3 regions of the Williamsia sp. D3 genome follow, and region 1 is predicted to be linked to each of the others. Evidence: predicted binding sites of a transcription regulator. Region 1 holds the regulator's gene; each other region holds the start of a gene.
The links. Region 1 encodes LexA, which represses DNA repair genes until DNA is damaged. Its sites were predicted from a motif close to CGAACANNTGTTCG; they were not measured.
Positions count from the first base shown of each region.

Region 2: W823_RS47050 (HNH endonuclease signature motif containing protein) is a predicted target of LexA. The motif match lies at 3,002-3,015, and genes of this name have one in related genera.
Region 3: W823_RS36275 (HNH endonuclease signature motif containing protein) is a predicted target of LexA. The motif match lies at 7,937-7,950, and genes of this name have one in related genera.

Region 1 covers NZ_AYTE01000026.1:330,491-341,075, forward strand. Annotated here, with positions in the region: partial or broken gene hrpA (ATP-dependent RNA helicase HrpA) at 1-2,151, shown strand, start outside; gene nrdR (transcriptional regulator NrdR) at 2,182-2,631, opposite strand; gene W823_RS56680 (LysM peptidoglycan-binding domain-containing protein) at 2,727-3,248, opposite strand; gene lexA (transcriptional repressor LexA) at 3,471-4,190, shown strand; gene W823_RS46615 (acyl-CoA dehydrogenase family protein) at 4,296-5,438, opposite strand; gene hflX (GTPase HflX) at 5,525-6,961, opposite strand; partial or broken gene dapF (diaminopimelate epimerase) at 7,007-7,896, opposite strand; gene miaA (tRNA (adenosine(37)-N6)-dimethylallyltransferase MiaA) at 7,924-8,835, opposite strand; gene W823_RS46635 (hypothetical protein) at 8,832-9,542, opposite strand; gene W823_RS46640 (DUF349 domain-containing protein) at 9,884-10,585, shown strand, end outside.
Region 2 covers NZ_AYTE01000027.1:36,545-47,129, forward strand. Annotated here, with positions in the region: gene W823_RS47040 (LysR family transcriptional regulator) at 1-707, shown strand, start outside; gene W823_RS47045 (sulfurtransferase) at 707-1,567, shown strand; gene W823_RS47050 (HNH endonuclease signature motif containing protein) at 1,651-2,973, opposite strand; partial or broken gene W823_RS47055 (FAD-binding oxidoreductase) at 3,244-4,595, opposite strand; gene W823_RS47060 (ketopantoate reductase family protein) at 4,736-5,755, shown strand; gene W823_RS47065 (FAD-binding oxidoreductase) at 5,789-6,886, shown strand; gene W823_RS47070 (acyl-CoA synthetase) at 6,926-8,326, shown strand; gene W823_RS47075 (nuclear transport factor 2 family protein) at 8,433-8,813, shown strand; gene W823_RS47080 (NADH:flavin oxidoreductase/NADH oxidase) at 8,814-9,905, opposite strand; gene W823_RS59325 (amidohydrolase family protein) at 9,919-10,344, opposite strand; partial or broken gene W823_RS59330 (amidohydrolase family protein) at 10,305-10,585, opposite strand, start outside.
Region 3 covers NZ_AYTE01000007.1:67,441-78,025, forward strand. Annotated here, with positions in the region: gene W823_RS36235 (ABC transporter ATP-binding protein) at 1-438, shown strand, start outside; gene W823_RS36240 (ABC transporter permease) at 456-2,942, shown strand; gene W823_RS36245 (GNAT family N-acetyltransferase) at 3,471-3,917, shown strand; gene W823_RS36250 (YchJ family protein) at 3,914-4,321, shown strand; gene W823_RS36255 (alpha/beta hydrolase) at 4,354-5,469, opposite strand; gene W823_RS36260 (TetR/AcrR family transcriptional regulator) at 5,537-6,136, opposite strand; gene W823_RS36265 (hypothetical protein) at 6,378-6,659, shown strand; gene W823_RS36270 (NAD(P)H-binding protein) at 6,664-7,548, opposite strand; gene W823_RS36275 (HNH endonuclease signature motif containing protein) at 7,979-9,298, shown strand; gene W823_RS36280 (TIGR03854 family LLM class F420-dependent oxidoreductase) at 9,376-10,293, opposite strand; gene W823_RS36285 (MSMEG_0569 family flavin-dependent oxidoreductase) at 10,335-10,585, opposite strand, start outside.

The sequences.
Region 1 (10,585 bases):
GCACAGCTTGCGAATCCGCGAATGGCGAGACCTGCACGCGCAGCTGGTCCGGATCGCCAAGGACCTCGGGTGGTCGGTTCCTGCGACGGTGACCGCACCAGACCATGAATCGCCATCGGCGGCGTCGATTCATCAATCCATCCTGTCCGGTCTGCTCAGCCAGATCGCGTCCGCGAGGGAGACGCCAAGGAGTTCCTGGGCGCTCGCGGCACGAAGTTCATGATCTTCCCGGGATCTCATCTCTCGTCGAAACCACCACGGTTCGTGATGGCGGCCGAGATCGTGGAGACCTCTCGGCTCTGGGCGCGTACCGCCGCACGCATCGAACCGGAATGGGCCGAGCGCCTGGCCGGGCACCTCGTCAAACGGCAGTACAGCGAGCCTCATTGGTCCGGGAAACACTCAGCGGCCATGGCCTACGAGCGGGTCACCCTCTACGGCGTCCCGCTGGTCACCAAACGACGCGTGAACTACGGCTCGATCGATCCCGCCGTTGCTCGCGAGTTGTTCATCCGCCACGCGCTCGTGGAGGGTGACTGGCGTACACAACACCCGTTTTTTCACCGCAATCGCGCGTTGCTCGAGGACGCCGAGGAGTCGGTTCACCGGGTGAGGCGCACCGACGTCATCGTCGACGACGACCAGCTCTTCGCCTTCTACGACCGTCACATCGGCGAAGAAGTGGTGTCGGGCAGACACTTCGACACGTGGTGGAAGACCGCACGCAAAGCTGACCCCACCTTGCTGGATCTGGATCCCGCCGACCTCGTGGCCGACGCTGCCGCCACCGACCCGGCCGGGTTTCCCGACCACTGGCGTCAGGGAGACACAAGTTATGCCTTGAGTTACCGGTTCGAGCCCGGCACCGTCGATGACGGCGTAAGTGTGCTCATCCCGTTGTCGCTGCTCGTGCGTGCCCGGCCCTCTGGATTCGACTGGCTGGTCCCCGGCATGCGCTTGGAGCTGATCACCGAGCTGATCCGCACCCTGCCGAAATCCCTACGGCGGCAAGTGGGACCGGCCCCCGACCTGGCCGGGCAAATACTGGAGTCGGTGACACCGAGGAGCAAGCCTCTCACCGAGGCGGTGGCCGCCGAGATCCGTGCGCGCACGGGTGTCGACGTAGCAGCATCAGATTTACGACTTGCCGCACTCCCCGGCCACCTGCGTATGACCTTCACTGCGGTCACCACCGACGGCGAAGTTCTCGGACGTTCCAAGTCGCTGCGCGAACTGCAGGATCGACTGGCCGGTAGATCTCGCGCTGCCCTGGAGAGTGAGGCCGGCACCGCATCCCGACCTGTGGCCACCACGTGGACCGCTGACACCTTCGGAGACATCAGCCGCACATTGCGCAGTTCTGTTGCCGGGCAAGACATCACAAGCTATCCCGCCCTGACCCGCCGAGGCAGTGGTTTCACGGTGGTCGCCGTACCCACCCAGGCCGAGCAGGCTGCGAACATGTACGACGCTGTTGTCGAGATGATCGTCTCCAGCGTTCCGCCACTACGACCGTCGGTGACATCGACACTGAGCACCGCCGAGCGACTCGCCCTCAGTCAGAGCCCCTACCCGGACACCGCTGCTCTTCTGGCCGATTGCGTTCGGGCTGCCGTGGTGGACCTTGTACCCAACCCGCCGAATGTCTGGACGACAAGCGAATTCGCTGCACTTCGGGAAAATGTGGCCCGCCAGGCAACCGGGAGGGCAACGGACAAACTACGCAGGGTGGCGACGATCCTGACCCGCGTGGCGCCCCTACGAACGGCGATCACCGCGGGCGCCAGATCGATCGCCGCAGACGACGTGCGGGACCAGCTGGACGAGCTGCTGTTCGACGGATTCGTCTCTGCGACACGCGACGAACACCTCTCGGAGATCCCCCGCTACCTCGATGCTGCGAGGTCGAGGCTCGAACAGCTCCCGGCAGGCGCCGCTCGCGATGCCCAGTCGATGGCTGCCATCGACCGGGTGGTGTCGGCGTGGACTGATCACCTGCGACACGTGCCGCCCGGTCGCCGGGACGCGGTCAACGACCAAGCTGGATGGATCGTCGAAGAGCTGAGAGTTGGACTGTTCGCACAGCACCTGCGTACTGCGTATCCCGTGTCGGAGAAACGGGCGATCAAGGCCATCCGGGAACTGCGCTGATCCGGCAGCACCACTGCCGGACGAAAGCGGTCAGGGTTTGGCCGCTCGCAGATCGTCGATCTCTTTCTGGAAGTCTTCGACTGAGTCGAACGAGCGATACACCGACGCAAAGCGAAGGTAAGCGACCTCGTCGAGATCTCGTAACGGGCCCAGGATCGCCAGGCCCACTTCGTTGCTGGGAACTTCGGCCGATCCTGAGGCTCGAACGGCCTCTTCGACCTGCTGCGCGAGCAGGTGCAGACGGTCATCGTCGACCGCGCGGCCCTGGCAGGCGCGCCTCACGCCCCTCATCACCTTCTCGCGGCTGAAAGGTTCGGTGACACCGTTGCGTTTGACGACCGCGAGGACTGCGCTCTCCACGGTGGTGAACCGCCGTCCGCATTGCGAGCAGGCCCGCCGACGACGAATCGCCTGGCCCTCGTCGGCCACCCGTGAGTCGACGACCCGCGTGTCCTCGTTCTTGCAAAACGGGCAGTGCATGCAGGGTTCCTCGGACGTCAGCGGCCCCGTCGGAATGACCGGACACTCTGTTGTAGAGGATACCGCCCGGCCGATTGCTTGCCCCAGCACTGCAGCTACCGCGCGTAGATCGGCGTCACCAGGGATTGCCCGGGCGACAACGCTGAATTGCTCATCGCGTTGAGGTCCATGATCTTCTCCACCACCGCTTCGGTCGGCATCTCGGGTGCGATTCGAGAGGCGATGTCGCCCAACGATTCTCCCGACTGCACGTGGACGACCGCCGTCCCGGTGTTCGCCGGAGCGGCACCGCTCTCGACAACCCGGCCGAAGAACATGAGGAACAGCACGAGCATCATCAGGCCGATTCCGACCACGGCGGCTCCGGCCCAGGCACGTCGGCGGAAATACACATCGCGCTCGACGGCAACCGACGGTGCGGAACTGCCCGGCTCGGAGCAGCCCACCACAACACGGCGGTCTGCGGCGAGCCTGCGGTCGGCCGGTCGGCGAGTACTGTCGACACGCGCTCGCGCCGTGCGGGTGTACTGATCGGAGGCGACGGGCCCACCGACTCGGGCGAGGCGGCGACGGGGCCGCTCAGCGGCCGGGCGGCTGATGGTGGTGGCTGCAGTCATTGTTCGATCCTCGGGTCAACAGTTCGATCACTCGTTCGATTGAACGAATGTTCGAGTTGTATCACGGGGGTCCGACACACGCCACGCCCAATCGAACAAATGTTTGAGAGTTGTGACTGATTGCATTAGCGTGATCCCCATAATCCAACGAACAACGTGTGCGTTTTCTTCTCTCGACAGCTACGACACCTTGGCCGGACACCGTACGAACTGGAGGACCTGATGGCCGATACGACAGACACCCGGACGCCGCCGGACGCGGCGGCCGCGACGGTGGTCACTTCCGAACCGCTGGCCGAGGGGTCTCTGACCCCGCGCCAGAAAGCCGTGCTGGAGGTGATCCGGGCGTCGGTCCGCGAACGCGGCTATCCCCCGTCCATCCGCGAGATCGGTGATGCCGTCGGCCTCACCTCCACGTCGTCGGTCGCTCATCAGCTCCGCACCCTCGAGCGCAAAGGATTCCTCCAGCGCGAGAACAACCGTCCCCGGGCGGTCAACATCCAGGACACCGACCTCAACCCGGCCACGGCGGCCGGCCAGGTCCAGGTACCCGACGAATCACTGCCGACACCGACGTTCGTTCCGGTCCTCGGCCGCATCGCGGCCGGCGGGCCGATCCTGGCCGAGGAAGCCGTCGAAGACGTGTTCCCGCTACCGAAAGAGCTTGTCGGGGAAGGGTCTCTGTTCCTCCTGCGGGTGGTCGGCGAGTCGATGATCGATGCCGCCATCTGTGACGGCGACTGGGTGGTCGTCAGACAGCAGAATGTCGCAGACAACGGCGACATCGTCGCGGCCATGATCGACGGAGAGGCGACCGTCAAGACGTTCAAACGCACCAAGGATGCGGTGTGGCTGATGCCGCACAACCCGGTGTTCGACCCCATCCCCGGCGACAACGCCGTTGTGTTGGGCAAAGTCGTCACGGTGATGCGGCGCCTCTGAGGCGTCCGGCAACATCCTCGGTAACCGGGGACGCGGGGACTACGCAGACACGAGTGGGGTGCACCTTCCGGTGCACCCCACTTCGCGTAGTTATGAAACTCGTACTCAGACCCCGAGGCTTCGGCCGATGACTTCCTTCATGATCTCGGTGGTGCCGCCGTAGATGGTCTGAACGCGCGAATCGAGGAAGGCCTTGGCCACCGAGTACTCACGCATGTAGCCGTAGCCACCGTGCAGTTGCAGGCAACGATCGATGAGGTGGACCTGGTTCTCGGTGGCGTAGTACTTCGCCATCGCCGCGTCCGGAACGGTGAGCTTCTTCTCGTTCAGCAGTTCGATACACCGATCGACGAACACACGGGTGGTAGCGGTGGACGTCGCCAGTTCGGCGAGCAGGAACCGCGAGTTCTGGAAGCTACCGATCGGGCGGCCAAATGCCTTGCGGTCCTTCGTGTACTGGATTGTCGTCTCGAGAACCGACTCCATCGCACCGGCCGCCACAACAGCGATCGACAGGCGCTCCCGCGGGAGGTTCTGCATCAGGTAGATGAAGCCCATCCCCTCCTCGCCCAGCAGGTTCTCGGCGGGCACCTTGACGTTGTCGAAGCTCAGCTCGGCGGTGTCCTGCGCCTTCATCCCGACCTTGTCAAGATTGCGGCCGCGTTCGAATCCCTCCATACCGCGCTCGACCACCAGCAGGCTGAACCCCTTCGCACCGGCCTCGGGGTCGGTGCGGGCCACCACGATGACGAGGTCCGCGTTGATACCGTTGGTGATGAACGTCTTGGAACCGTTCAGCACCCAGTTGTCGCCGTCTTTCTTGGCGTTGGTCTTGATGCCCTGGAGATCGGACCCGGTGCCGGGCTCGGTCATCGCGATCGCGGTGATCAGCTCACCGGACACGAAGCCGGGCAGCCAGCGTGCCTTCTGCTCGTCATTGCAGAGGTCGAGCAGGTACGGCGCCACCACGTCGTTGTGCAGCGCGAATCCGATACCGCTATAGCCGCCGCGGACGGTCTCTTCGTCGATGATGGTGTTGTAACGGAAGTCGTCGACTCCCCCGCCACCGAACTCCTCGGGCGCCTCCACCGCGAGGAATCCGTTCTTTCCTGCTTCGACCCAGACATCCCGGTCCACCAGGTTCTGCTCTTCCCAGCGTTCGTGGTTCGGCGCCACGTGCTGTTCGAGGAAGCTCCGGTACGAATCACGGAAGAGAAGGTGCTCGGGCTCGAAAAGGGTGCGTTCCATCGTCAGGTCTCCGTTACAGGTGGCATTGGTTGGATATCCAACTGTAACCGGATTCTACATCTGTCCCAAAGCTGCAGTTCGAAGCGCTATTCGGCCGCCTCGGGAATGGCCAGAGATGCCAGCTGGCGCGACAGCGCGGCAGGCACCGTGGCGGTGATCGCAGTCCCGTCCGGTTCGTGACGTTCGGTCAATACGTCACCCTCGGCATGGATCCGGGACACGAGGTCGCCACGCTCATACGGCACCCGGACACTGACGTGCACGTCGTTCCTGGCCACCGACTCCCGGATGCGGTCGAGGAGTACGTCGATGCCCTCGCCGGTGGCCGCCGAGATGAACACGGCTGTCGGGAACAGCCCTTTGAGCTGCGCCAGTACCAGCGGGTCGGCCGCATCGATCTTGTTGATCACGAGCAGTTCGGGCGGAGCTGTTGCCTTCTCCTCCTCGAGCACGGATTCGATCACCTTCCGCACCGCCATGATCTGGTCGGTCGGAACCGGATCCGAACCATCAACGATGTGCAGGAGCAGATCGGCGTCGGCGACTTCTTCGAGGGTCGAACGGAAGGCCTCGACCAGCTGGGTGGGCAGATGCCGGACAAATCCGACGGTGTCGGTGATGACCAGTTCACGGCCATCCTCGAGGGACATCTGACGGGTTGTCGGATCGAGGGTTGCGAACAAGGCGTTCTGGACCAGCACGCCCGATCCGGTCAACGCGTTGATCAAACTCGATTTGCCGGCGTTCGTGTACCCGACGATGGTCACCGCTGACGCGGCAGCCTGCTTTCGCTTGGCGCGCTTAGTGGTTCGTGACGTCTTCATCTCGCGGATCTCGCGCCGCAGTTTCGCGGTGCGTTCGCGGATCCGTCGACGGTCGGTCTCGATCTTGGTCTCACCGGGTCCGCGCAGTCCGACGCCGCCATTGCTGCCGGCACGGCCACCCGCCTGCCGGGACATGGATTCACCCCAGCCACGAAGCCGCGGGAGCATGTACTCCATCTGGGCCAGGGCGACCTGCGCCTTGCCTTCTCTCGACGTCGCGTGCTGGGCGAAGATGTCGAGGATCAGCGCAGTTCGATCGACAACCTTGACCTTGACCACTTTTTCCAGAGCGGTCAGCTGAGCGGGGGTCAGCTCGCCGTCGCAGATGACGGTGTCGGCGCCGGTGGCCAAGACGATCTCACGCAGCTCATGAGCTTTGCCGGACCCGATATAGGTTGCCGGGTCGGGCTTTTCACGACGCTGGATGAGACCTTCGAGAACTTCCGACCCTGCCGTCTCGGCGAGGGCCTTGAGCTCGGCGAGACTGGAATTTGCTTGCGCAGTGGTGCTGCCCTGCGTCCAGACCCCCACCAGGACAACCCGTTCGAGTCGCAGCTGGCGGTACTCGACCTCGGTGACGTCGGTGAGTTCTGTGGACAATCCGGCGACGCGCTGCAGCGAACTGCGTTCGTCGAGCTGGAGTTCGCCGATCGTCGGCGCGTCGCGCTGATCGTTGCCGGTCTTGTTGATTTCGGTCATGAGATCACCATGGTGACACTCGGGTAGGTGTGGTGCATACCGATTTTAGAGCCATCCCTCGTTGAGCACTCCGGCGCCGACGAGTACCGACGGGCCGCGCAGCGTTGTGTTCTCGTCATCGACCGTCACCGTGATCTGGCCCCCGGGAACGTTGACGAGTACCGTCCCCTCGGACCTTCCCATGAACCGCAGAGCAGCTGCGCCGGCGGCGACGACTCCGGTACCGCAGCTGCGGGTTTCACCGACTCCGCGTTCGTGGACCCGCATCGTGATCTCGGCGTCCACGGCGTCCGCAGCGCCTGCCGACGGTGCGGTGATCAGCTCGATGTTCACACCATCGGGAAAGACTGTGTTGTCGAACGTGATCGACCCGCACAGATCGATGTCCGCCAGATCCTGCGGCGTCAACCCGTCGACCACGCACGCCAGATGGGGATTGCCGACATCCACCGACACCCCGGCGTACCGCCGGCCGTCGATCTGGCTTTGCTGTCGACGCCGAGACGGGCTGGGCCCATGTTCACGGTGACGTCGGCCGACGAACCCGTCACAGCGTGCACCGTCACCGGCCGCGCACCTGCGCGCGACCCGACGGTGAAGGAGCGTTCGGACACGAGCTCGTGCGCGGCAAGGAAATGCGCGAACACCCGGACACCGTTGCCACACATCTCCGCGATCGAGCCGTCGCCGTTGCGGTAGTCCATGAACCAATCGTCGTCGGCTATGCCGGCGCCGAGCGCTGTGAGCACACCCGCGTCGCGGAGTGCCCCGGCTGTGGCGACCCGGAGGACCCCGTCCGCCCCGATGCCACGGTGACGATCACACAGCGCCGACACGAACTCCGGGGTGAGGTCCAACTGCACGCCGGGGTCGGGCAACAGCACAAAATCGTTCTGTGTGCCGTGCCCTTTGACGAAATCGACGCGTGCGAACATTCTGTCAACGATACGCGCCCGACCTCCTCATCTGCCTGCCGCGCGCAGCGCCTGACCGGTGAGGTCCGGCGACGAGGCGTCGAGCCAGTGGATGCGAGGGTCACGGCGGAACCAGGACCGCTGCCTGCGTACGTAACGCCGCGTACCGATGAAGGTCAGCTCCTGCGCGCGCGCCACGTCGTATTCGCCGTCGATGGCCGCCATCACCTGTGCGTATCCGATGGCGCGAGCAGCGGTGACACCATCCCGGAGGCCGGCCGCCAGCAGTGTCTCCACCTCGTCGACGAAGCCCGAACCGAACATCGCACTCGTGCGTCGCTCGATCCGCTCGTCGAGCTCTGCGGTGTCGCGATCGAGTGCGATCACCGTCGTGTCCCACCTGGGGTCACCGATCGTCGGAGCCGACGCGGCGAAGGGCTGACCCGTCAGCTCCACCACTTCCAACGCCCGGACGATCCGGCGACCATCGGTGTCCAGGATCTGCCGGGCGGCTTCCGGATCCACCTGCGCCAGCCGGTCATGCATTGCTCGTGTCCCGATCCGCTCCAGTTCGTCTTCGTGGCGCCGTCGGACGGCCGGATCAGTGGCCGGGAAGTTCCAGTCGTCGAGGAGTGCCTGGATGTACATCATCGATCCACCCACCACCACCGGCGTTCGCCCCTGCGCCAGGAGACGCTCGATGTCCTCGCGGGCGGCCTGCTGATACCTGGCGACGGTCGCCGTCTCGGTGACGTCGAGGACGTCGATCTGATGATGAGTGATCCCGCGACGCTCGTGCACGGGAACCTTGGCCGTACCGATGTCCATCCCCCGGTACTGCTGCATCGCGTCGACGTTCACGATGTCCCCGCCCAGCTCGACCGCCAGATCGAGCGCGAGGTCGGACTTGCCACTGGCCGTGGGCCCGATCACCGCGATGGGCTTCGTCCCGGCGGTCACGTGTTCCACCAGGCCACCGTGTAACCCACGCCGAACGGCGCCCCCGCGTAGCGGACCTCGGACGCCAGAGATGGTCCGGCAAAGGCTCCAGATGCCACCTGCCACGCTGCCCTGCCCTCGACGCCGAACTCGGCACACCGCGATTCGTCGAGCCCCGAGATGGTGTTGTGGTCGGCCGCTGCGAGCGCGTCGTCGATCATGTCCTGGAACTCGACCGCACCGCGCTTCAGCCCACCGGGCGACTTCTCGGTGATCGTTGTTGCACCGTCGGCCACCACGAGCAGACCGACAGGCTCCGGGGCCGACGCGAGCCGCGACCTTAGGTCGGACCCTTGCCGTAGACACGACTGCGCGGGCGCAGCCGGGTCGACGACCTCCACCGTGAGAGCAACATGTGGAGCCGTCCGGGTCCGGAGCCATCCCCCGATCAACACTGTGGTGGGCATGCCGGCATCAGTCGGCTCATCAGAACCCGGGACCAATTCCACTGCCACATCGACACCGAAACCCGCCAGGGTTCCCCGCGCAGACATCTCACGTCGAGGGTCTCCGGCACCGACAAGTACCCAGCGACTGCACATTTCGGCGAGTTGTCCACAGACGTCGAATGCCGCGGCCCGCACCGGTGCGACCTCCGAGAGCGCCGGCCCGGACAGTTCTGGCACCAATACCGGCGCGCCCGGGACAAATGCAGCGGCAACCAACACCTGCGCCACGCTAGCCGACGCGCGTGAACCCAGAATGCGCCCGACCGGCCGATTGTCCACGAGTGTCCACACACAAGCCGGTGACCTGCTTCAATGATAGAGGCGGTGCGCCGCCACCCGGGTGTGGAGACCGTTCACCGCCGGTAGACAAACGCAACTGGCAGCCGTGTCGCGCGGCAGGAACTAGGTACTGAGATGACCGAGCAGCACACGCCCGCACCGGCCGCACCAGAGACACCGCGCCCGCCCCGGGACCCAAGCCTGGTCCCCGGCCCGGCCCGCGACCGGGCCCGCGCCCCGGTCAGCACCCCCCGGCAAAGGTCCACCCCGCACCTGCGGAGGTGATACGTCCCGCGTCGGATCCCTCGAAGTTCGGGCGTATCGACGATGACGGCGCCGTGTGGCTCAAAACCTCAGAGGGCGAGCACCAGATCGCCTCGTGGCAGGCGGGCACAGCCGCCGAAGGCCTGGCGCACTTCGGTCGGCGATTCGACGACCTCGTGGTCGAAGTCGAGCTGCTCGAGGAGCGCCTCGACGCCGGTACCGGTGATCCCCGCAAGACCAAGACCGCAGCGGCCGCACTGCTCGACACGTTGCCCACGGCAGCGGTCATCGGAGACGTCGATGCCGTCGCATCGCGACTGAAGCTGATCATCGACGGCGCGGACGGCGCTGCCGAGAAGGTCAAACACGACCGGGACGAAGCCCGTGCAAAGGCCGTCGCCCGCAAAGAAGAACTCGCCGCCGAAGCAGAGCAGATCGGGTCGGAGTCGACCCAATGGAAAGTCGCCGGCGACCGCATGCGGGTCATCCTCGAAGAGTGGAAGACCATCAAAGGCGTCGACCGCAAGACCGACGACCAGCTGTGGAAGCGCTACTCCAAGGCCCGTGACACGTTCAACCGCCGTCGCGGTGCACATTTCGCCGAGATGGACCGCGAACGCGCCGGCGCCCGTTCACGCAAGGAAGAGCTGATCGTCGAGGCCGAGGCCTTGTCGTCGTCGACCGAATGGGCCGACACCGCAGCGAAGTTCCGCGACCTG
Region 2 (10,585 bases), on a different contig from region 1:
CCGGGGAGCGCCTGGTCCTGGAGGCCCGAAAGTTGCTTGCGGCGCAAGACGAGGTGCTGCAACGGTTCTCGATGGCTGTACCGGACAAGCTCACCATCGGTTCCACCGAACATGCCGCGGATGGTCTGCTGCCTGAACTGCTGACTGCGCTACGTGGCGCGTACCCGGACGTCTGGTTGCAGTTCCGCATCGAGCGGTCCACCTCGCTGGCCGAATCGGTTACCAAGGGTGCGATCGATCTCGCCGTGGTGCTAGGCGGCAACGCCGAGCCGATCGGCACAGAGGTCGGAGCGCTCGCGCTCCGGTGGGTGGCGGCGACAGGATGGGACATCACCGAGGTCGACGGCTCGATTCCGTTGGTGGCCTTCGAGGAACCGTGCGGACTGCGGCGCCGCGCGCTCGCTCAGCTAGACGACCTCGGTTACGCGGTTACGGTCAGTGCCGAGTCCGGGAATCTCGACGGGGTTCTCGCTGCTGCGCGTGCCGGTCTCGGAATCGCCCTGCTACCGTTTTCGGGCCCGGTTCCCGACGGCCTGGTGGAGGTTGAAGAGTTGCCGGACATGGGCGACATCGATGTCCGGCTCGTCGCCCGGCGCGGCATCGACACCGATGTGGAGCAGGCTGCCGTCGAAGCGGTCTCCGCGCACTACCGGACGGTTGCCGACAAGGCCGGCGACGCCGGAACACACCTACAAGGAGTTGCCTGATGACCTCGCGCGACGAAGTCCTGATCACCACAGCCGAATTGGCGTCGCTGATTGCCGGTGACGCTCCGGTGACAGTGCTCGACGTGCGTTGGCGGCTCGACCGTCCGGACGGCCGCGACGACTACGAGACCGGGCACATCCCCGGCGCGGTGTACGTCGACCTCGAGACGGAGCTGTCCGACCATTCGGTCACCGGCCGTGGCCGCCATCCCCTGCCCAGTGGTGACTCTATGCAGGCGGCGGCTCGTCGGTGGGGCCTGAACGACTGTGTGCCCGTGGTGATCTACGACGATTGGAACCGTGCCGGGTCTGCCCGCGCCTGGTGGGTTCTCACTGCCGCCGGCGTCACCGGCGCTCGCATCCTCGACGGCGGCCTGAGTGCGTGGGTGGCTGCCGGCGAGGCGCTGGCGAAGGGTGCTGAGTCACCGGCCGCCGGCGACGTCAACCTGGCGCATACCGATCTCTACAGCGGTGCCCTGGCCACGCTGACCGCCGAGGAAGTCGCCACGTTCACCGATTCGGGTGTTCTGGTTGATGCCCGCGCACCCGAACGTTTCCGCGGAGAGGTCGAGCCCGTCGATCCGGTCGCCGGACACATCCCCGGCGCGGGGAACGCACCGAGTACCGCGACCCTCGGTGAAGACGGAACCTTCCGTGACGCAGATGAATTGCGTGAGCTGTTCGCCTCGGCCGGTGCCGACGGTTCCGAGCCGGTCGGGGTCTACTGCGGCTCAGGAGTCACAGCGGCCGTCGACCTGGTCGCGCTGAAAATCATCGGCGTCGACGCTGCACTGTTCCCCGGCTCGTGGTCGCAGTGGAGTTCTGACGCCGCCAACCCGGTGGCAACCGGTCCGGCCTGACCTGAAGGCATTTCACACTGTGGAGTTGTCAAGGTGCTGGTCTGACGGTCGAGTGTCCTGCGGTCTATAGCCGAGATTGTGTTCTAGGCTGCGGTCGAAAGACCTGCCGCCGTTCGTCGGTGCGAGGATCGCGGTAGCCGTTGTCGGTCAATGTGTTCAGGTGGTGTGAACCACGGATGGCCGTCGTCACCGATATTCACGTCCCATCCCTGGTGGTGGACCATTCGGTGGTGATGGCGACACAACAGGACTGTATTGTCCAGGCTGGTCTTGCCGCCCTTGGACCAGTGTTCGATGTGATGAGCGTCTGTCCATCCCGCTGGGCGCCCGCATCCAGGGAAAGCGCAACCACAGTCCCGGGCCAACAACGCTTTACGAATCGCTGGCGTTACAGTGCGGTGCTCACGTCCGACATCAAGCGGTACGCGTTCGCCGTTGAGAATCATCGACGTCAACGTGGCATCACAGGCCAGCATGCGGGCAGCTTCACCACTGATCGGTCCCATCCACTGCAACCGGAACGGACTCGAATAACCCTTCTCGTTCAGAAAGGCGGTGTACTCATCCACCGACCCATGAAGGCCCGGCGGATGCGGGCCTTCACCGGCCAACTCGCGCGCATCGACAGTCATCGTCACATGCGGACGCACCCCACCCACCGTCGGGCGATCTTCGCCCTGCAGATACGCATCGATCAACCGCTCCAAACCCTCGGCCATCCTCTGCTCTGCCGACCGCGGATCCGGCGTCCCATCCTCGGCTGGTACCGGCCGGGTCAACGGATCCAACCCGGTCAACAGTTTCTCCCCGAACACCGCATCAACATCGAACCGGCCACGCACCCGACCATCTGATTCCTTGCCGATCGACACCTGGTTCAGTGCAGCGTTTTCCGCTCCCGGCACCACCCCGGCTTCGCACGCGAGCGCGAACGCATCGCCCCGCGCGCGTTTGGAGATCTGCGATGGTGTCGCCCCCGACCACGCCTGCCCTAGCAGCCCGTTGATACACGCCTCCCGCGCCGCGCCCGGTAAACCCGGAACCGCCCGTTCAACATGGGCGACACCCCGCACGATTGCATCGACTTGCTCCCCGGAAAAGTCACCGTCGCCGGCATGAGCAGCTACCCGCGGCAATGCCGTCAACCCGCGCCCGATCCGCACCATCCGGTGTGAACATCCCGGCGCCAGACCACCTGTCATCAACAATGCTGCAGTAGACGACTCGCCCAACCCCTTGGCAACACCCCGACAATCCAAAGCCCCCGCCCACACCGACAACACATGATCGACCAGATGACGCACCCCAAACAATGCCACCACCTGCTCAGCCAACTCCCCATCAGCCTCAGGTGGCGACCCCTGCGCAAGCACAGTCAACGCTGTGCGGATTCCCCCGATATCCATGACTTGAGCATAGGTCCGAAAGTCCATTCGCACAACTGTTCGAACAAAGAAATATGTTGCGTGACAATCACATTCGACGTTCAGCTTGCTTCCAACCCCTCAGCGTACCGCTGGAGTCTGACATCGCATGAGAATGCGAAGGTCTCCGAACCTGGGGCCCACTCGACGCGGCCTACGGCCCACTCGACGCGGCCTACGGCCCACTCGACGCGACCAACGGCCCGTTCGTCGCGTCTGACGGCCCACTCGAGGTCTGCGATGGACTCCGGATCAGACCGTTTTGCCGGGGTTGAACAGCCCCGTCGGGTCGAGTGCCCGGCGGATGGTCCGTTGCAGTTCGACACCGTCAGGCCCCAGCTCGCGTTCGAGCCATCGTCGTTTGAGTACGCCGACGCCGTGTTCGCCGGTGATGGTTCCGCCCAAAGCCAGTGCGGTCCCGAAGATCTCGTCGGCGGCGGCGACGGCGCGGTCATACGCATCCGGGTCATCGCGTCTACGACGATGATGGGGTGCAGGTTACCGTCGCCGGCGTGCCCGAACGTGTAGATGGCGGTGCGGTGGCGGGTGGCGATCTCGGAGACCGCCCGAATCGCGTCGGCAATGCGGGTGCGGGGTACCGCGATGTCTTCGATGAGCGCTCGGCCGTGGCGTTCCAGCGCAGGTAACGCTGCTCGGCGAATCGCCAGCAACTCGTCGGAGACCTGCGGGTCGTCGCCTACGCTGACTCGAGAGCTGAACTGGCCGAACACTTCTTGCACGATCCGCGCCTCGGTGTGAGCTCCGAACCCGTCGGTCTGCGCGACCACAAAAGCACCCGCGGCATCCGAGGGAAGACCGAGAAAATCCCGGCTCTGCCGCAGCGACGCCTCGTCGAGCAGTTCCATGATCGACGGACGAACGCGCGCGGCCAGAACTGCGGTGGTCGCCGCGGCCGCCTGCTCGACATCGTCGAAGTACGCAGCGATGGTGACCGTGGCGGTGGGCTTCGGCTGCAGGCGTACCGTCGCCGACACGATCACCCCGAGGGTTCCTTCCGAGCCGGTGAACAAACTGGTGAGGTCGAGGCCTGCAACACCCTTGGCAGTGCGACGGCCAGTGTGGATCAATCGACCATCGGCCAGCACAACGCTCAGACCCAGGACCGAATCGCCGGTCACGCCGTACTTGACGCATCGGAGACCACCTGCGTTGGTGGCGATGTTGCCACCAATGGTGGAGATCGAGGCGCTGGCCGGGTCGGGCGCGTAACGCAATCCGTACCGGCCCGCTTCGGTGTCCAACGCGGCCGTGATGACACCCGGTTCCACCACTGCGAGTTCGTCGGCGGGCGCGATGTCGGTGATGCGGTTCAGGCCACTCACGTCGAGGACAAGAGAGCCTGACCCGGCACTGGCGCCGCCGGCCAAACCTGTTCCAGCGCCCCGGATCACCACCGACAAATCGGTGTCCGACGCGTAGGTCACCGCGTATTGAACATCGTCGACGGTCTTTGCCTGCACTAGTACTTCTGGCGCGCCGACCGGGTTGAATCCCGAACGGTCGATGCGGTACTCGTCAGGGATCTGCGCGCCGGTGCGGACGGTACCGGTGAGCGATTGTTCCCACAGGGCAAAGGAGGTCACGCTTCATCATGTCCACTCGAGCGGTGTGATCACCAATTCCGGATGATCGCAATGTCTGATCGGTCGGCCACATGGAACCGGATTGATCCGAAAGCGCTTGTCACCTGTCGGTTGTGCGGGGGCGGCGGTAGCTTCAGCTCATGTCGAGATACGTGATCGTCGGAGCCGGGGCAGTCGGAGCCAGCTTCGCTGCCGCCCTGAGTGACCGCACCGATGTTGTGGTGGTGGCCCGAGGCACGAACCTCGACCATCTGCGCAACAAACCGCTGACCTTCCGCACCTCTGCGGGCACCCGAAGCGTTCCACTCGAGACCGTCGCGATCGAAGAGCTGCAGTTGCGCACCGGTGATGTGCTGGTTCTGGCCGTCAAGACCCAGCACGTGGGCGACGTCGCGGAAACCCTGGCGTGGAAGCCCGTTCACTCGGCGGCCGGTGACGTGGTCGGATTCGCTGCGGAGACGCTGCCGGTCGTGACCTTGCAGAACGGCCTCGACGCCGAGCGAGCCGTGGCCCGATGGTTTGCGCACATCATTGGTGCAACGGTCCTGATCGCCGCGCGCTACACCGAGGTCGGCGAAGTGAGAGTGGGCGGCAAACCCAGCCTGGGCGGCGTGCACCTGGGTCAGCCGTATCGCTCCACCGACATCGGTGCGGACGCCGTTCGCGAGTTCGCCGCAGATCTGCGGACGGTGAACATCGATGTCTCGGAGACCGCTGACATCACCAAGATCAAGGCAACCAAGATCCTCCACAGCGTGAAGAACGGCCTCGAAGTGCTGGCCGGTGACCAGTCCGATCGGGTCAAAATCGGGGCAGCGCTCGAGGCGGAGGCGCGACGGGTGCTCACCGCGGCCGGAATCGAGTACGGAGCCACCCGCGACCTGGTCATCAACCCCGAACAGACCAGCTTCGACCCCGACATCGACGTGGTCGCGGGACAGCAGTCCACCTGGCAGAGTTTTGCGCGGGGAGCAGGTTCGCACGAAGTGGGCCACCTCAACGGCGAGATCGCACTGCTGGCCCGATTGCACGGCGTGGACGCTCCCCTGAACACCAGATTGCAGGCGCTGCTGGGTACGGCATCGGAGCGAGGCGGTGGCACAGATCTGGCGGGTCTCGACTCCCTGATCGAACTCGCGGCGGCGTCGCCCGCACGCTGACTTCTCCGGACCTTCGGCACTATCGTGGGCGAGGTGCATTCGACCTCAGACGTAGCTGTCATCGGAGCGGGCATTGTGGGCCTGTCCACCGCGTACGCACTCCAGCGCAGCGGTCTGTCCGTCACCGTGTACGACAGCGGTCCCATGGGTGGTGGCCAATCGGTTGGCGCATCACGACTTTTCCGGCACGCGCATGACGATCCGCGCATGGTGGATCTTGCGATCGAGGCGCGGGTGCTGTGGGATCAGTGGTCTGATGAATTCGACACCGAGCTGATCTCGGCAGATGGGTCGATCGCGCTCGGAGAGGTCGCGGCCGGACGGGTCGACGCACTCCGGTCACGTCCGGGCATCCCGGTACGGCACCTGTCCGGGGACGAATTGCGTTCGCTGATGCCAATTCTGGCGCCGTACGACGGCCCCGCCGTGTTCGACGAGCGTGCGGGCGCCATCCGCACCCAGGCCGCCATCGGTGCACTGGCGAACAGCTTGGCCACACCGGTTGTCACAGACCACGTTCTGGCGGTGCGTCCGCTGGGTGATGCAGGGGTTGAAGTACGGGCCGGCTCGAACGCGAGTGTCCACAGTGACGTGGTGGTGTGCGCGGGCCGCGGCACGGTTCAGTTGGCAGCCGGCATCGGACTGTCGCTGCCGGTGACGGTGAAGGCGCACGCCCGGGCGTCGTTCCGGGTGCGTGACGACACCCTTGGGGCGCTACCGAATCTGCAAGACGGCAGCGGAGTGTTCGAGGAGGCTGGTATCTACGCGGCGGCGCACCCTGATCGGTCGGCGTTCGGACTGGGCATCGCCCGTGAAGTGGAAACGATCGAGCCCGGTGGCGTGGCTGATCCGGATGCCTTGGCAGAGCTGATCGACCGCGCCGCAGCCTATGTGGCGAGGGCGCTCCCGGGTCTCGACCCGAAGCCGTTGCAGCCCCTCAGTTGCTGGATCACCACCTTGCCCTGGGGTGATGACGGCGTTGCCATCTGGCAGGCCGATCACATCTTTCTCCTGGCCGGTCACAACCTCTTCAAACACGCGCCCGTGTTGGGTGAGACCCTGGCGCAGTCGGTGGCAGCCGGTTCGGTGCCCGAGTTGTTCCGCCCGGAGTCGAAGCTGGGCGGCGGCTGAGCACCGGGGCGGGCACAGCGATGTGACAAGGTGAAACCCGTGGTTCTCTTCCCGACGCTGAATCAGTCTGCTCTCGCCAATGGCGCCGACAAACCTGCGGTGGTGACCGTGGGGGATATGGTGTTGTCCCGCAGCGACCTCGTCGGTGCCGCGACGTCGGTCGCCGAGCGAATCCGTGGTGCCCGGCGCATCGCAGTACTCGCCGAACCCACCGCCCAGACGGTGGTCGCGATCGTCGGTGCGCTCATCGCGGGTGTCGCTGTGGTCCCGGTGCCGCCCGACTCAGGCACGGCCGAGCGCGAGCACATCCTCGCCGACTCCGGCGCGCAGGCGTGGCTGGGGGCCGCGCCCGCCGAACCGGGTCTGCCGGTGGTTCCGGTGCGGATGTACGCGCGGTCGTGGCACAGCCATCCAGAGCCACACCCGGACTCCACGGCGCTGATCATCTACACGTCGGGCACCACCGGCCTGCCGAAAGGCGTGCCGGTGACCCGCCGTGCCATCGCCGCCGGTCTCGACGCTCTTGCCGACGCCTGGGCCTGGACCGCCGATGACGTTCTGGTCCATGGTCTTCCGCTCTTTCACGTGCACGGCCTGGTGCTGGGTGTTCTCGGTCCGCTCCGCGTGGGGGGATCGGTGGTGCACACCGTGAAGCCGACGCCCGAGGCGTACGCGTCGGCGCGCGGATCGATGTATTTCGGGGTCCCGACGGTGTGGGCGCGTATCGCCGCGGACGAGGATTCGGCGCGCTCGCTCGCCGCGGCCCGGCTCCTGGTGTCCGGGAGTGCCCCGCTTCCCGTTCCGGTGTTCACTACCATCAGGGACCTCACCGGTCACGAGATCGTCGAGCGCTACGGCATGACCGAGACACTGATCACCGTGAGTACTCGTGCCGACGGCGAGCGACGACCGGGCTGGGTGGGCACTCCGGTGGCCGGCGTCGAGACGCGGCTGCGCGACGATCAGGGCGCGGACGTCCCGCATGACGGGGAAAGCATTGGCGCACTGCAACTCCGGGGACCGATGGTGGCAACCGGTTATCTCAACCGGCCCGATGCGACCGCTGAGTCGTGGCTCGACGACGGCTGGTTCGCCACCGGCGATGTCGCGGTGATCGACCGCGACGGCATGCACCGGATCGTCGGTCGATCATCCACCGACCTCATCAAGACCGGCGGCTACCGGGTGGGTGCCGGTGAGATCGAGACCGTGTTGCTGGGGCATCCGAGCGTGCGTGAGGCCGCGGTGATCGGCGTTCCGGACGATGACCTCGGTCAGCGGATCGTCGCCTGCGTGGTGGGGGACGACATCGTGGAACAAGACCTGATCGATCTGGTGGCCACCGAACTGTCGATTCACAAACGCCCGCGCGAGGTGCGGGTTCTTGAATCACTACCCCGCAACGCCATGGGCAAGGTGCAAAAGAAGCTGCTGCTGTGAACGATCAAGGGTGACACGACGGCGCCGCTTCGGCGTTTGCCGAAACCGTCCGCGCCCACAAGCCGCTGCCGTTAGCGTGGGTGCACGGCGACGAGGAGGTTCCGGTATGCATGCACTCCGTGCTGCGGTCGAGGCGAACAACATCGACGACATCGAGTCATTACTTGCAGAATCAGTCACCTTCCACAGCCCGGTGGCGTTCCATCCCTACGAAGGACGCGACACGGTGGCGGCCATTCTGCGAACAGCTTTCGAGACGTTCGAGGACTTCGAATACGTCCGCGAGTTGGACTCGCCGCTCGACGGCTACACCGGTCTGGTGTTCACGGCCAAGGTCGACGGCCTCGACATCCACGGGTGCGACTTCATTCACGAGAACCCCGACCACCAGATCGACGAATTCACCGTGATGTTGCGTCCGATGAAGGCAACACACAAGTTTGCGGACCTGATGGGCGAGAAGCTCGAGGCGGTACTCGGTAGCTGATCAGCGCCGAAACGCCCGCGCGTACTGCGGTGGGTGGGCCAACGGCGCGCCGAGCCGGTCGGCGGCCTGCCGGAACCACGAGGGGTTGCGGAGCAGCTCCCTGGCCAAGAACACGGCGTCGGCCTGCCCGTCGGCGATGATTCCTTCGGCCTGCTCGGCGTCGGTGATCATCCCGACCGCCGCCGTCGGCACGTCGGCCTCTTTCCGGACCCGGGATGCGAACGGCACCTGGTATCCCGGGGCCACCGGGATGGCGGCGTCGGGAACGGTGCCGCCGGTCGACACATCGATGAGATCGACGCCGAGCTCTTTGAGCTCGAGGGCCAGTTTGACGGTTTCGTCGGTCGTCCACCCCTCCCGGTGGTCGTCGGTGTCCCCGGCGAGCCAGTCGGTGGCCGATACGCGGACGAACAACGGGTACTCGGTCGGCCAAGGTCCGCGGACTGCGGCGACCACCTCGAGTGCAAACCGGATGCGGTTGTCGAATGATCCGCCATAGTGATCGGTACGAGTGTTCGAGTGCGGAGAGAGGAACTGATGGATGAGGTAACCGTGGGCCCCGTGTAGCTCGAGCACGCGGAATCCCGCGTCTGCCGCCCGACGCGCGGCCGCCGCGAAGTCGTCGATGATTCCACTGATCTCGTCCACGCCCAATTCGCGGGCTGCCGGCAGGCGACCGAACGGCACATCGCTGGCACCGACTGTGGGCCAATGATTTTCGATACGTTCCTGATCGGGCCACGGACGGCCGGTGGACCCTTTGCGGCCGGCGTGCACCAGTTGGATGCCGGGCACGGTGCCCTGCGCCGCGAGGAAACCGGTGAGCCGACGGAACGCGTCTCGTTGACGGTCGTTCCACAATCCGAGGTCGTAGTCGCTGCTGCGACCGTTGGGGGTGATGGCGGTGGCCTCGGTCATCACCAGAGCCGCCCCGCCGACCGCGCGGGCCCCGAGGTGTTGCAGATGCCAATCGGTGACGCTGCCTGTGTCGGGCCCGTCGGGTACGGCCGCGAACTGCATCATCGGCGACATCCACGCCCGATGGGCGAAGGTGACGTCTCGGAGCGTCAGGGGCTCGAAGAGATGGCTCATGGGTTTGCTCTTTCTACAGGCCGAGGAATGACCGGGCGGCCGAGGTCAGCGACGCCGACCCGGGTCCGTGCGCGGCGGCGAATCCGACAGGGTCGGACTCGGCCATGTCGAAGGGATAGTCACTGCCGCAGACGATGTGGTCGTCGGCAGCGTGTTTCATCAGCAGGCGCAGTGCACCGGCATCGTGGGTGACGGTGTCGAAGTAGAGTTCCGCAAACGCCTCGGTGGGCGGTCGGGCAGAACCTCTGCGAACATCAGGCCGGTTCCGCCAGCCGTGGGTCCACCGGCCGAGCAGGTCCGCCGAGCAACCACCACCGTGCACGAAACAGATTCGCAGACAGGTAATTCGTCCTTGACGCCTCCGAGGATGAGCGACGCGACAGCCGTCGCGGTCTCGACGGGGTTGCCGATGAGGTTGGCCAGGTAGTGGTCCGACCACTCGGGGCGGGGGAGCTGCATCGGATGCACGAGGACTGCGAGCTGCAGTTGCGCTGCGGTGGACAGCACGTGGCGGAGGGGGCCCCGGTCCAAGGAGTCGGGTCCCAGCAGCGGTGGGATGGCAACACCGGCGATGCCGGGGACCGATACGAGCTTCTTCATCTGTGCGATGGCGGTGTCGGGGTCTCCGATCGTCACCATGCCCAAGCCAACTAGTGCGCCACCGGATCCGGCGACGACGT
Region 3 (10,585 bases), on a different contig from region 1:
CTGTCGTCGCTGACCGTGGAGCAGAACGTCACATTGCCGCTCCTGCTGGCCGGCCGAACCGCTGATCGCGCGCGCGTGGAGAACGCGCTGGCGTCGGTGGGGCTCGCGAAGATGAGCCGACGTCGTCCCGCCGAACTCTCCGGCGGGCAGCAACAGCGGGTCGCCATCGCGCGTGCGCTCATCACCCGACCGCGTGTCATCTTCGCCGACGAACCCACCGGAGCGCTCGACAGCCGGACCGGTCATCAGATCCTCGGGCTCCTGCGCGGTGCGTCTACCGAATTGGGACAGACGGTGGTGATGGTCACTCACGATCCGATCGCCGCGGCGCAAGCCGACCGCGTCTTGTTCCTCGCCGACGGCCGCCTGGCCGGCCACCTCGAAGGACCGACCGCCGAGGCCATCGCTCAGTCGCTCACCGACCTCGGGCAGTGGTGACGATGCAACATTCACGCATGGGCAGCATCGCTGCCGCGAACCTGAGAGAACATCGCAACAGCTTCACGGCCGTATTCGTCACGGTCTTCTCCGCCGCCCTCTTGGTGTGCGCACTCGGAGTGCTGTTCGAGTCCGGGATACGCGGAGGCGTCACACCGCACCGCCTTTCCGGCGCCGACGTGGTGGTCGGGGCTCCGCAATCACTCGACATCACCGAGGACGTCGACCAGCCCTACATCGAACGCGCGCGGCTTCCCGAATCGACGGTCGCCGAACTCTCGGCGCTACCCGGCGTCCGGTCGGCGGTCGGCGACATCAGCGCTCCCCTCACAGACGACGACGGGCGCGCGTTCGATGCGCACGGATGGTCGTCGGCGGTTCTCGCGCCGTACAGCATCACAGCCGGCCACCCACCGGCCGGACCGGACGAGGTGGTGATGACAGGTGCAACTGACCTGGGCCAGAAGGTGACGCTGCGACACGGCGGAGTCGCCCACGCGTACACCGTGGTGGGTGTGGCCGGCACATCCACATCCGAACCCGGTGGCCGCCCGGCGACGGTGTTCCTGAACGACGTTCAGATGCAGCAACTCTGGCCGCATACCGGCACGGTGGCGACGGTCGGTCTGATCGCACAGGACGGGGTGGACGCCGAGACGCTCGCCTCCCGAGTTCGTGACCACCTGCCCGGAGTGGAGGTGGACACCTACACCGGTCCGGCACGTGCGGACGCCGAGTACGTCGACATCGGCGCGGCGCGCGCCGAGCTGGTGGCGCTCAGCTCGGCACTTGCCGGGGTGGCCTTGATGATCGCTGTGTTCGTCGTGTCGAGCACGCTGTCGTTGTCGGTCCAGCAGCGCCGCCACGACTTCGCGCTGCTGCGGGCGACCGGCGCCACGCCGCGTCAGATACACAAACTGATCGGCGCCGAGACGTGGGCCATCGCCTGTGTGGCGGCTCTTTTAGGAGTGGCACCCGGCTATCTGCTGGCCGGTGTCCTGCGGGGCCGATTCGCCGACGCCGGCATCGTGCCGCCGGACTTCGCGCTGACCTACGGACCGGTCCCGGCTCTTGTCGCAGTCGCCGCTGCGGTCGCGACCGCCCGGCTCGCTGCGGCTGTCTCCGCTCGACGACCGGCTCGCCTCGACCCCATCGATGCGCTGCGCGAGTCGGCGGTCGAGCCGGAGAAGCTGAGCCGGACCCGCGTGATCCTCGGACTGGCGGTCGGGGTGAGCGGGCTGGTGACTGCAACCCTGCCTGCCTTCATCCCCGGACCTGCGGCGATGGCCGGTGCCGGGGGGTCTGCGGTTCTCCTCGTCATCGCTCTCGCCCTTCTGGGTCCGGCCCTCGTCTCGGGCGCCATGCGCGTGGTCTCCGGCCCGATGCTGCGCACCGGTTCGGCCGGGCCGGTGTTGGCGGCCGCCAACCTCAACGCCCATGGACGCCGGCTTGCCGCGGCGATCACGCCGCTGGCGTTGGCGATCGCGATCGGGGCGGTGCAACTGTTCAGCCAGAGCACGGTGACCGCAGCAGCCGAACGCCAATCCGAGAGCGGCACCACGGCCGATCTGGTCGTGACCGGCCCCGGCGGCATCAGCCCCCAACTCGCCGCGACGATCGACTCGATGGACGTCGTGCGTGCGGTGAACCCGATCATCCACACCAAGGCCCTGTTCACCACGGACAGTTCCGAGGCCCCGACCACCGAGGCGTATCCCGTGCAAGGCATCGACGCCGCGAGCGCCACTGCCACGATGGATCTCGATGTCCGGGAGGGCGACCTTCAGCAGCTGACCGACGGCGCGGTGGCGCTCAGCCGCGACGCATCGTCGGCGATGAGCGCGGACGTCGGAGACACCGTGACGCTGCGGATGGGTGATGGCGCTGTGATCACACCACGGGTTGTCGCCACCTACGACCGCGGTCTCGGCTTCGGCGACGTGACCCTCCCGGCAGCACAGGTACGTGAGCACACGACAACCGGGCTGGTCGACCAGGTGTTGGTGTCGGCGGCACCGGGACGGGTCGACGAGGCGCAGCGGGCCATCGTAGCCACTGGTGGCATGACCGTGATGAGGAGCGACGGATTCGCCGGGGCCATTCGGCAGGACCAGCGGGCGCAGGACTCGGTGAACGTCGTGGCGCTCGCGGTGCTGCTGGGTTTCCTCGGCATCGCGGTGGTCAACACCCTGGTGCTGATGACCTCGGCGCGGCGTCGCGAGTTCGCATTGCTGCAACTGCTCGGTGCGGGTCCACGGCAGGTACGCGGCATGATCCGTCTCGAGTCCCTGATCGCGGTGGCGGTCGCGGCATTCGCGGGCACGGTGATCGCCTACCCACCTCTGGCCGGGATCGCGATCGCGGTGTCGGGCGTACCGCTCCCCGTCTTCTCGCCATCAGCCTTCGGGGTCGTCGTCGGCGCCACAACCGTGCTGGGCTTCACCGCCATCACTCTGACGGCCCGCCGGTCGATACGCCTTGAGCGCCAGGTCAGAGGCCTTTAGCTCGTTTCACGATCAATAACAGTAGGTTAAAACCTTGTGCACAACAGGTGACCCGTGAGCCGCCGACAAGGGACAAAGAAGCGACTTCCGCATTACCACGGGCATTAGACGGCGCGACTTATGTTGCCGCAGAATGTTATTGAATCCTTACGGACACCACAGCCCGCCGACGGCCTATGGCAGCCCTCGTCGTGCGGTGGCTCGCAGAAGCTGCCACAATGTCATCCGGGTTCACACTCTAGAACTGCAGCGGTGTAATCCGACCGTGGTCAACCCGTCCACGGTCCAACTGAACACGAAAGGAAAGTCATGACCTCGACTTTCGAACTTGCATTGCTTGACGTCTTCCAGTTCCTCATCGACAACGCTGAGTTCCTCGGCGGCCTCGCAGGCTGATTCGGTTCTCGAACCGACGCTTGCCCCGATCCGCGTCCGCGGGTTCAACCCGTCTCAGCCGGATCGAACGGTTTTGCATCATGCCCCGCTCTGTACAGAGCGGGCATGGTTGTCTCTCAAGGGTCTAGAACCTTGCCGATTCTGATAATTGACAGCCCTGCGGCATCCGCTGTAGCCGAGCTCAGGTGGTCGTGGGCACAGGAATCTGACGATGCCATCGGCCCATGGCGTGGTGAACCCAGTTTCATTGCGGCCGTCAGGTCATGGACCGACGACCCCCAGCGCACGGTCTGGGTTGCGCACGCACCGGACCAGGCCGTCGGAATGGTGTGCCTGACCGAATACACGCGCATGCCGAGCCCCAGGACCAGCGCGGCCGGCAGCTGGGGCTATCTCGGCCACCTTTTTGTACGGCCCGAGTACCGAGGTGCCGGAATCGGCGCGCAACTGGTTGACTGTGTTCTCCGCGCTGCAGAGCATCGCGGATACCGCAAAGTGATTCTTTCCCCCACCGAGCGGTCGATACCGCTGTATTCACGGCATGGGTTCACCCGCGACAATGATGTGATGGTGCGGTGACCCGTCCTCCTTCCGGCCCCAGGCGATGTCCGTGTACCAGTGGGCTGATCTGGGACGACTGCTGCGGACCTCTGGTGTCCCGGGTCCGTAAGGCGCCGACCGCCGAGGCGCTGATGCGTTCTCGGTTCAGTGCGTTCGCCGTGGGTGATGCGGACTACCTGTTGCACAGCTGGCATCCCCGGACCCGGCCCGACGTGCTGGACCTCGACGCCACGATGCGGTGGTACCGACTCGACATCGAGTCCACGTTGCACGGGTCGCTCTTTGATTCCGTCGGCGAGGTGGAGTTCACCGCGTTCTACCGGATCAAAGGTTCAGGCGCGGGCACGTTGCACGAACGGAGCCGGTTCGAGAGGCACGAAGGTCGCTGGGTGTACGTCGACGGTGTGGTCGCGCCGGACTGACCACCTGGCCACCTCAGTGGGTCTGTTCGGCGTCAGTGGGTCTGTTCGGCGTCGTGGTCGGGGGTGACGTGCCGTCCGGCCAGGTCGTGGAGTGCGATGAACACGCGCTTGGATGCCTCGGCCCACGGCATGAGGATCGGGAACACATGAAACATGCCGCGCTCTTCCATCGCGTGCACCTTGACTCCGGCTTTGTCCAAGCCGTCGGCGAACTTCCTGATCCCGTCGCGAAACATCTCGTCGCCGCCCCAGCACACAAAGGTCGGCGGAAACCACTCCGGATCTGCCATGGCGTACACCGCAGACACACGCTCGTCGTTCGGCTGGACGCCTTGCAGATACGGGGTCACCGGAATGTTCCAGGGCAGGATGTCGTACTGGGCGTTGTCGGTGATCGACGGATGATCGAGCTCGAGATCGATCTCCGGAGAGAACAGGGCCAACGCGGCCGGAACGGGCAGTGATCGGGAATGCAGATACGAGATCAGGGATGTCGCGAGGCCGCCGCCACCGGAGTCACCGGCAACCACGAGGTGCTCCGGGTCGACCCCGCGGTCGAGGAGACCTTGGAAGACGTCTGCCGCATCGTGCACACCGGCCGGGAACGGGAACTCCGGTGCCATCCGATAGTCGGCGATGAACACCTCATAACCAGTGTTCTTCACCAACGATGCTGCGAATGCTGCGTACATGATGGGGGACGTGCCGATGTATCCACCGCCGTGCAGGTAGAGGATCGTGGCGCCGATCGTCTGCTTGTCTTCGCAATTGTCCACGTAGGCATCCGAACTGGCCTTGGCACGACACCAGATGCCGTCGACCCCGCCGATCGTGTCATGTGTGATCTCGACGCTGTCGGTGAGCTCGATGAACGGAGGCATGACGACGCGGCAGATGTCGTCGAGGATCTTCTCCATCGACCTGAACTCCTCGATGGGCAGCCCCATCGAGTAACCCATGAACGATCGGACGACCTGACGGGTGACCGACTGGCCGAGGTTGTCCAGCAAGCCACCGGGTCCCTGCCACGGGCGTCGAAACGGCACTCTGGCAAGGCCGTTCAGCAAGCTCTCGGCCAGCCCGACGACAGTCAGGGCAGTAACCGGCATGGACGCCGTCTGGACCTCGGGCCGGTCAGCCATCACCATGTCGCCCATCCTAAGGCCGGCCGGGGATCGGGGCCGAAGTCGCTACGTCGACACCTTTGTCGTCCGATCATGGTGTCGGCCGGGTCCTCAGCGCATCGAGCATGCGCACGAGCGTGTTGCATGCATCTGCCAGCGCAGCGTCCCGATCGGTAGTGGACGCAATCCACAGTGCCGCTTCGTTCATGGCGCCGGTCAACAGTGCGTGGCACGCTCCTACCGACATCACTTTTAGCAGGCCGGCCGACTCGAGTTCGGCCAGCACGTCGAGCAACATACGGCCCGAGTTGCTCGCGTCTTCCGCGCGCCAGGTGTCCCAGCCCAGGACGGCGGGAGCGTCGATGAGCATGATCTGCCTCGCGTCGTCGCGGACACTCGCTTCCAGGAATGCACGGCATCCGACTTCAAGCGCCCGCCACGAGTCATCGATTCCCGCGGTCGCGTGGTCGACGGCGATCCCAACACGTCGCTGTGTCTCGGTATGGACTGCCCGGAAGAGCCCCGTCTTGCTCTGGAAGTGGTGATAGACAGCCCCTCTGGTGACACCGGCCGTCGCGGCAATGTCCTCGAGCCCGACCGCGGCATACCCCTGAACGGCGAAAGCTGTTCGCGCCGTTGCCAAGATCCGTGCCGCGGTCTTCTCACTCTGCTCTTTGGTCGCGCGCGGCATCGTTGTCGCACCTTTCGTTCGGGACTTGTTGCCGACTATACATTCTCCGTGTATGTATAAAGGAGTCCGTTTACATACACAACGTATCTATAGGAGAGATCACCATGGCGATCACCAGCTTGTATCCCGTACTCATGACCGATGACGTGGCCACCACCGCGGCCTTCTTCCGCACCCACCTCGCTTCGAGACGACGTTCGAAGCCGACTGGTACGTAAGCCTCGTTCGCGACTCGTTCGAGTTGGCCGTTCTCGACGCCGGCCACGAGACCATCCCCACGGAACACCGCAACCGGCCGGCAGCCGGGCTCCTGATCAACCTGGAGGTGGACGATGTGGACGCGGAGTACCGGCGCCTGGTCACCGAGGGCCCGCTGACCGCGTCGCTGCCCATCCGCTCAGAGGACTTCGGACAACGTCACTTCATTGTCGACGGGCCGGACGGCGTATTGATCGATGTCATCACCCCCATTCCGCCCGCTGACGATTTCGTGGACAAGTTCGCCTTGGCAGACGCGGACTGACCCATCACTCGTCCATCGCGATCAAGGCCGGCCGCAGTACCGAATATGCCCACGACTCCAGCGTGGTCGGGGTGGTGCTGATGACGTCGCGACGGTTCTCCGGTAAGAAGTCGCCGCGGAAGCCGCGCAACATGCCGACAACCCCGTGCACCTGGGCAGCCGTCATTCCGAAGTTCGCGAGTTGCTGTGCCACAACATCATCCAATACCTGCTGGGCAACGATCTCGCGGCCCGACGCGGTGGAGAGAATGTCTGCAACCTCGCTGAACGACAAGTCGGCCGGACCCAGGACGCCTTGCGTGTGGCGTCCCGCCCAATCGTCCGACAAGAGTCGGGCGACAGCAACATCCCCGACGTCCCGGGGGTCGACAAACGAAATCCGTTGGTCGAGAGGCAGCGTGGTGGCGAGAACCCCATTCCGTAGGCTCTCCAAGTCCATCAACAAGTTCGTGAAGAAATACCCACATCGCAAGTGAGTGACAGCAGCGCCAGTGCCGTCGAGGCGGTCCTCGGTCTTCCCCAGCCCGTCGATCTCACCGAAACCATGCCTTGCCTCTGCGCCCACGCTGCTCTGGAACACCACGCGCTCGATGCCGCATTCCACGATGGCGCGGGCGGCGCTGGCACCCATGCGGTCGTACCCCGCGACCGGGTCATCGTCGTCGGTCGGTGGATCGACCCAGTAGAGAGCCCGCGCCCCTGAGCAGGCCCGCGCGACCGCGGGGGCGTCGCCGAGATCCACCTCGACGATGTCCGCCTTTGTATGTATTGCAGCTGGGACTTTCGCGGCATCCCGCACCAGCAATCTCGGACGTACCCCAGCCTGGATGAGCAGCTGCGTCACTCGCGACCCGACCCGACCGGTTGGGGTTGTCACCACAATCGTCATGACGTCACCTTCCTTCTGCACTCGCGTGTCGACATGATGCAACACAGCACCGACAAATCAGTTACCTCAGCAAACGGGCAGGCTGAACGTTGGCTTCCTGATCCGAATGTCTGCTTCTGCCAGTCTCTTCCGGCCGAGCGGTTGGCCAGCGCGGGGCGGCACGGGCACGACTTGGGAGGGTCACCGGGCAATCGATCCGCCCGACCGATGAGTGCAGAGGCGCCCGACAACGGCTATCCGGCCACAAGTGACGGGACCCCTTGATGCCTTAGAGCCACACTGTCACGCACCGCTTGCACCGGCAACATGTCAGACCCGGTCGATAGACTGGACAGTTCGGAGTTGCCAGTCCCCCAAAGATGTTGGGCGGCAACAAAATTAGCTCTTTCGAACACTTGTGCGAACGGTGCGTTTGTTCTATCGTTGCGTCATGGATATCGGGGGAATCCGCACAGCGATGGCTGTGGTCGCGCAGGGGCCACCACCTGAGGCCGATGATGAATTGGCCGGACAGGTGGTGGCGTTGATCAAGATTCGCCATCTCGTTGATCACGTCTTGTCGGTGTGGGTGGGCGCACTGGACCGTCGGGGCGTGGCCAAGAGATCTGGTGAGTCGTCCACCGCGTCGTTGCTGATGGCCGGCGGGCTGGCGCCGGGGTGCGCGCACCGGATGGTGCGGGTCGGCCGGGCGTTGGTGTCGCTGCCCCGGGTGGCCGATCACGCTGCGGACGGTGATTTCTCAGGCGAGCAGGTCGATGCGATCGTGCGGGGTATCGCACATGTGGAACGTGCTGTCGCGCAGTTGCCTGGCCCTGCGCGTGAAGCATGCGTGAATCGTCTGTTGGGGCAGGCGTGGTCTGGTGCAACGCCTACCGAGATCGGGGAACGAGCCCGGGGAGACGCATTCGCCCTGGCTGTTGATTCCGGTGGCGTGCCGGTGGCGGAGAACAACGAGCTGAACACTCTGTCGCTAGGCCAGAGTCCCGATGGACGGATGCGCGGCAGGTTCGATGTCGATGCGATTCTCGGCGAGAAACTGTTGACGGGCCTGGACCCCCTGACTCGGCCGATTCCGGGCGAGGATGGCACACCTGACCAGCGATCGACGGCGCAACGAATGGCGGAGGGGCTCGAGCGGTTGATCGACGCGTACCTGCAGGCCGAAGATCGGCCCACGGTCGGTGGTGTGCGTCCTCATCTGACGATGACCGTCGATGCCCGCGAGTTGGCCGGGGAAGGTGCAGCTCCACCTGATCCGGCCGCGTCGGCCGACGAGTACACCCGGTTCCTCGACGACAAGGGGTTTCGGTCCGCGTTCCGGTTGCAGTGGATGGGTCCGGTCAGTGGCCGAGCGGCGCAGATGCTGGCCTGCGATGCGACGTTGACGTCGATGATCTTGAACGGCGAGCGGGTACCGCTTGATGTCGGCCGCGAGCATCGCACGGTCACCCCGGCAATCCGTAAAGCGTTGCTGGCACGGGACTGTGGGTGCGCGTTCCCCGGCTGCGGGCGGCCCGCCGGATGGACCGATGCCCACCACATCGAGCACTGGTCAGCCGGCGGGAGCACCAGCCTCAGCAATACCGTCCTGCTGTGCCGGCACCATCACCGGATGATCCACCACCACGGATGGTCCGTCGCCATAGGCAACGATGGGCATCCGTGGTTCACGCCGCCCAAAAGTGTTGACCGCGAGCGAAAGCCGATACCTGCGCATCACCGGACCACCAACACACCGGCAGCAGCCTAGAACGCTCGCCTACACCGTCACCAAGTGACCTGGATCTGCTCTTTGACAACTCAATAGTGTGAAGGCGAGTTGGGTGCTCAGGTTTGCAAAGGCAACAGTTCGTCGACCATCTGGTCGAGGAACTCGGCGATCGACTCGACGGGCACCACCGGGCGCACCACGAACTTGGTGATACCGGCGTCGACGAAACGGCTGACTTCGGAACGCGCCTCGTCCCAGCCCCGGCACACCAGCAGTTGCGGATCGGCGAGATCCTTTCGCCGACGTGCAACAGCGGCGATCACGGTGTCGACGGCGGTGTCGTCGGAACCGTGCGGTGCGACGATGAGATTCGTGCCGTAGTGGTCGGGCTCCACCTCCCGGCCGGCCTCTGAGGCAGCGGCTTCGATCTGCCGTCGACAGTCTGCGGCCTCGCCGGGAGTGACGAAGCTGCCCAGCCACCCGTCGGCCAGTCGCCCGATCCGATTCATGCTGACCGGGAGGCGCCCGCCGAGCCACAAGTCGAGTGGTTTTGCTGGGCGCGGGCCCACAGTTGCCTCGTCGAGGTGAAAGAAGCTGCCCTCGAAGGTCACCGACGGTTCGGTGAGCAACGCCCTCACCACGGAGAGTGCCTCCTCGAAGACTGCGCCGCGCTGACCGGGAGGTACGGGGTACATCGTCCGGTCGGACACCGTCGCCGGTTGAACGCCGAACGCCGGGAGAATCCGGCCCGGAGCGGTCGCTGCGAGGCCGGCCAACTGCGCGGCGACCAGCGCCGGGTTACGGCCGGGCAGGACCAGCACCCCGGTGCCGAGTTTCAACTTCTCGGTTCGGCCCGCGGCGTAGGCCAGCCCGATCAGCGGATCGACGTGATGTGCAGATGAGGCCTGATCCGACAGCCACAGCGAGTCGATGCCACGTCGTTCGGACTCGTCGACGAGCTCCGCCAGGGCGGGACCTGCCGCGAGCGACCGGTCCTTGGACGAGACAACTCCGACTCCTATGCGAACCTTCATCCGCCAACGGTCGCACATCGCTGCGTGGGCCGAAGCAACCGTCAGGGTGTGGTGGCGAGTGTTGCCCCGTCGGTCACCGGCCGGCTGCCGTTCGTGGCGGGACGGGTCCGGTCGATGATCGCGGCCGCGACATGCGCCGCATCTCGGTCGATCCCATGGAACCGACCCGACCCCCACGTGTACATCCAGGGCAACCCGATGAACGAGAGCCCCGGAACGGCAGTGATCCCTCGCGTCTGCATCGGGCGGCCGGCACCGTCGAACACGCTGGCCTCGATCCACCGGTAGTCGG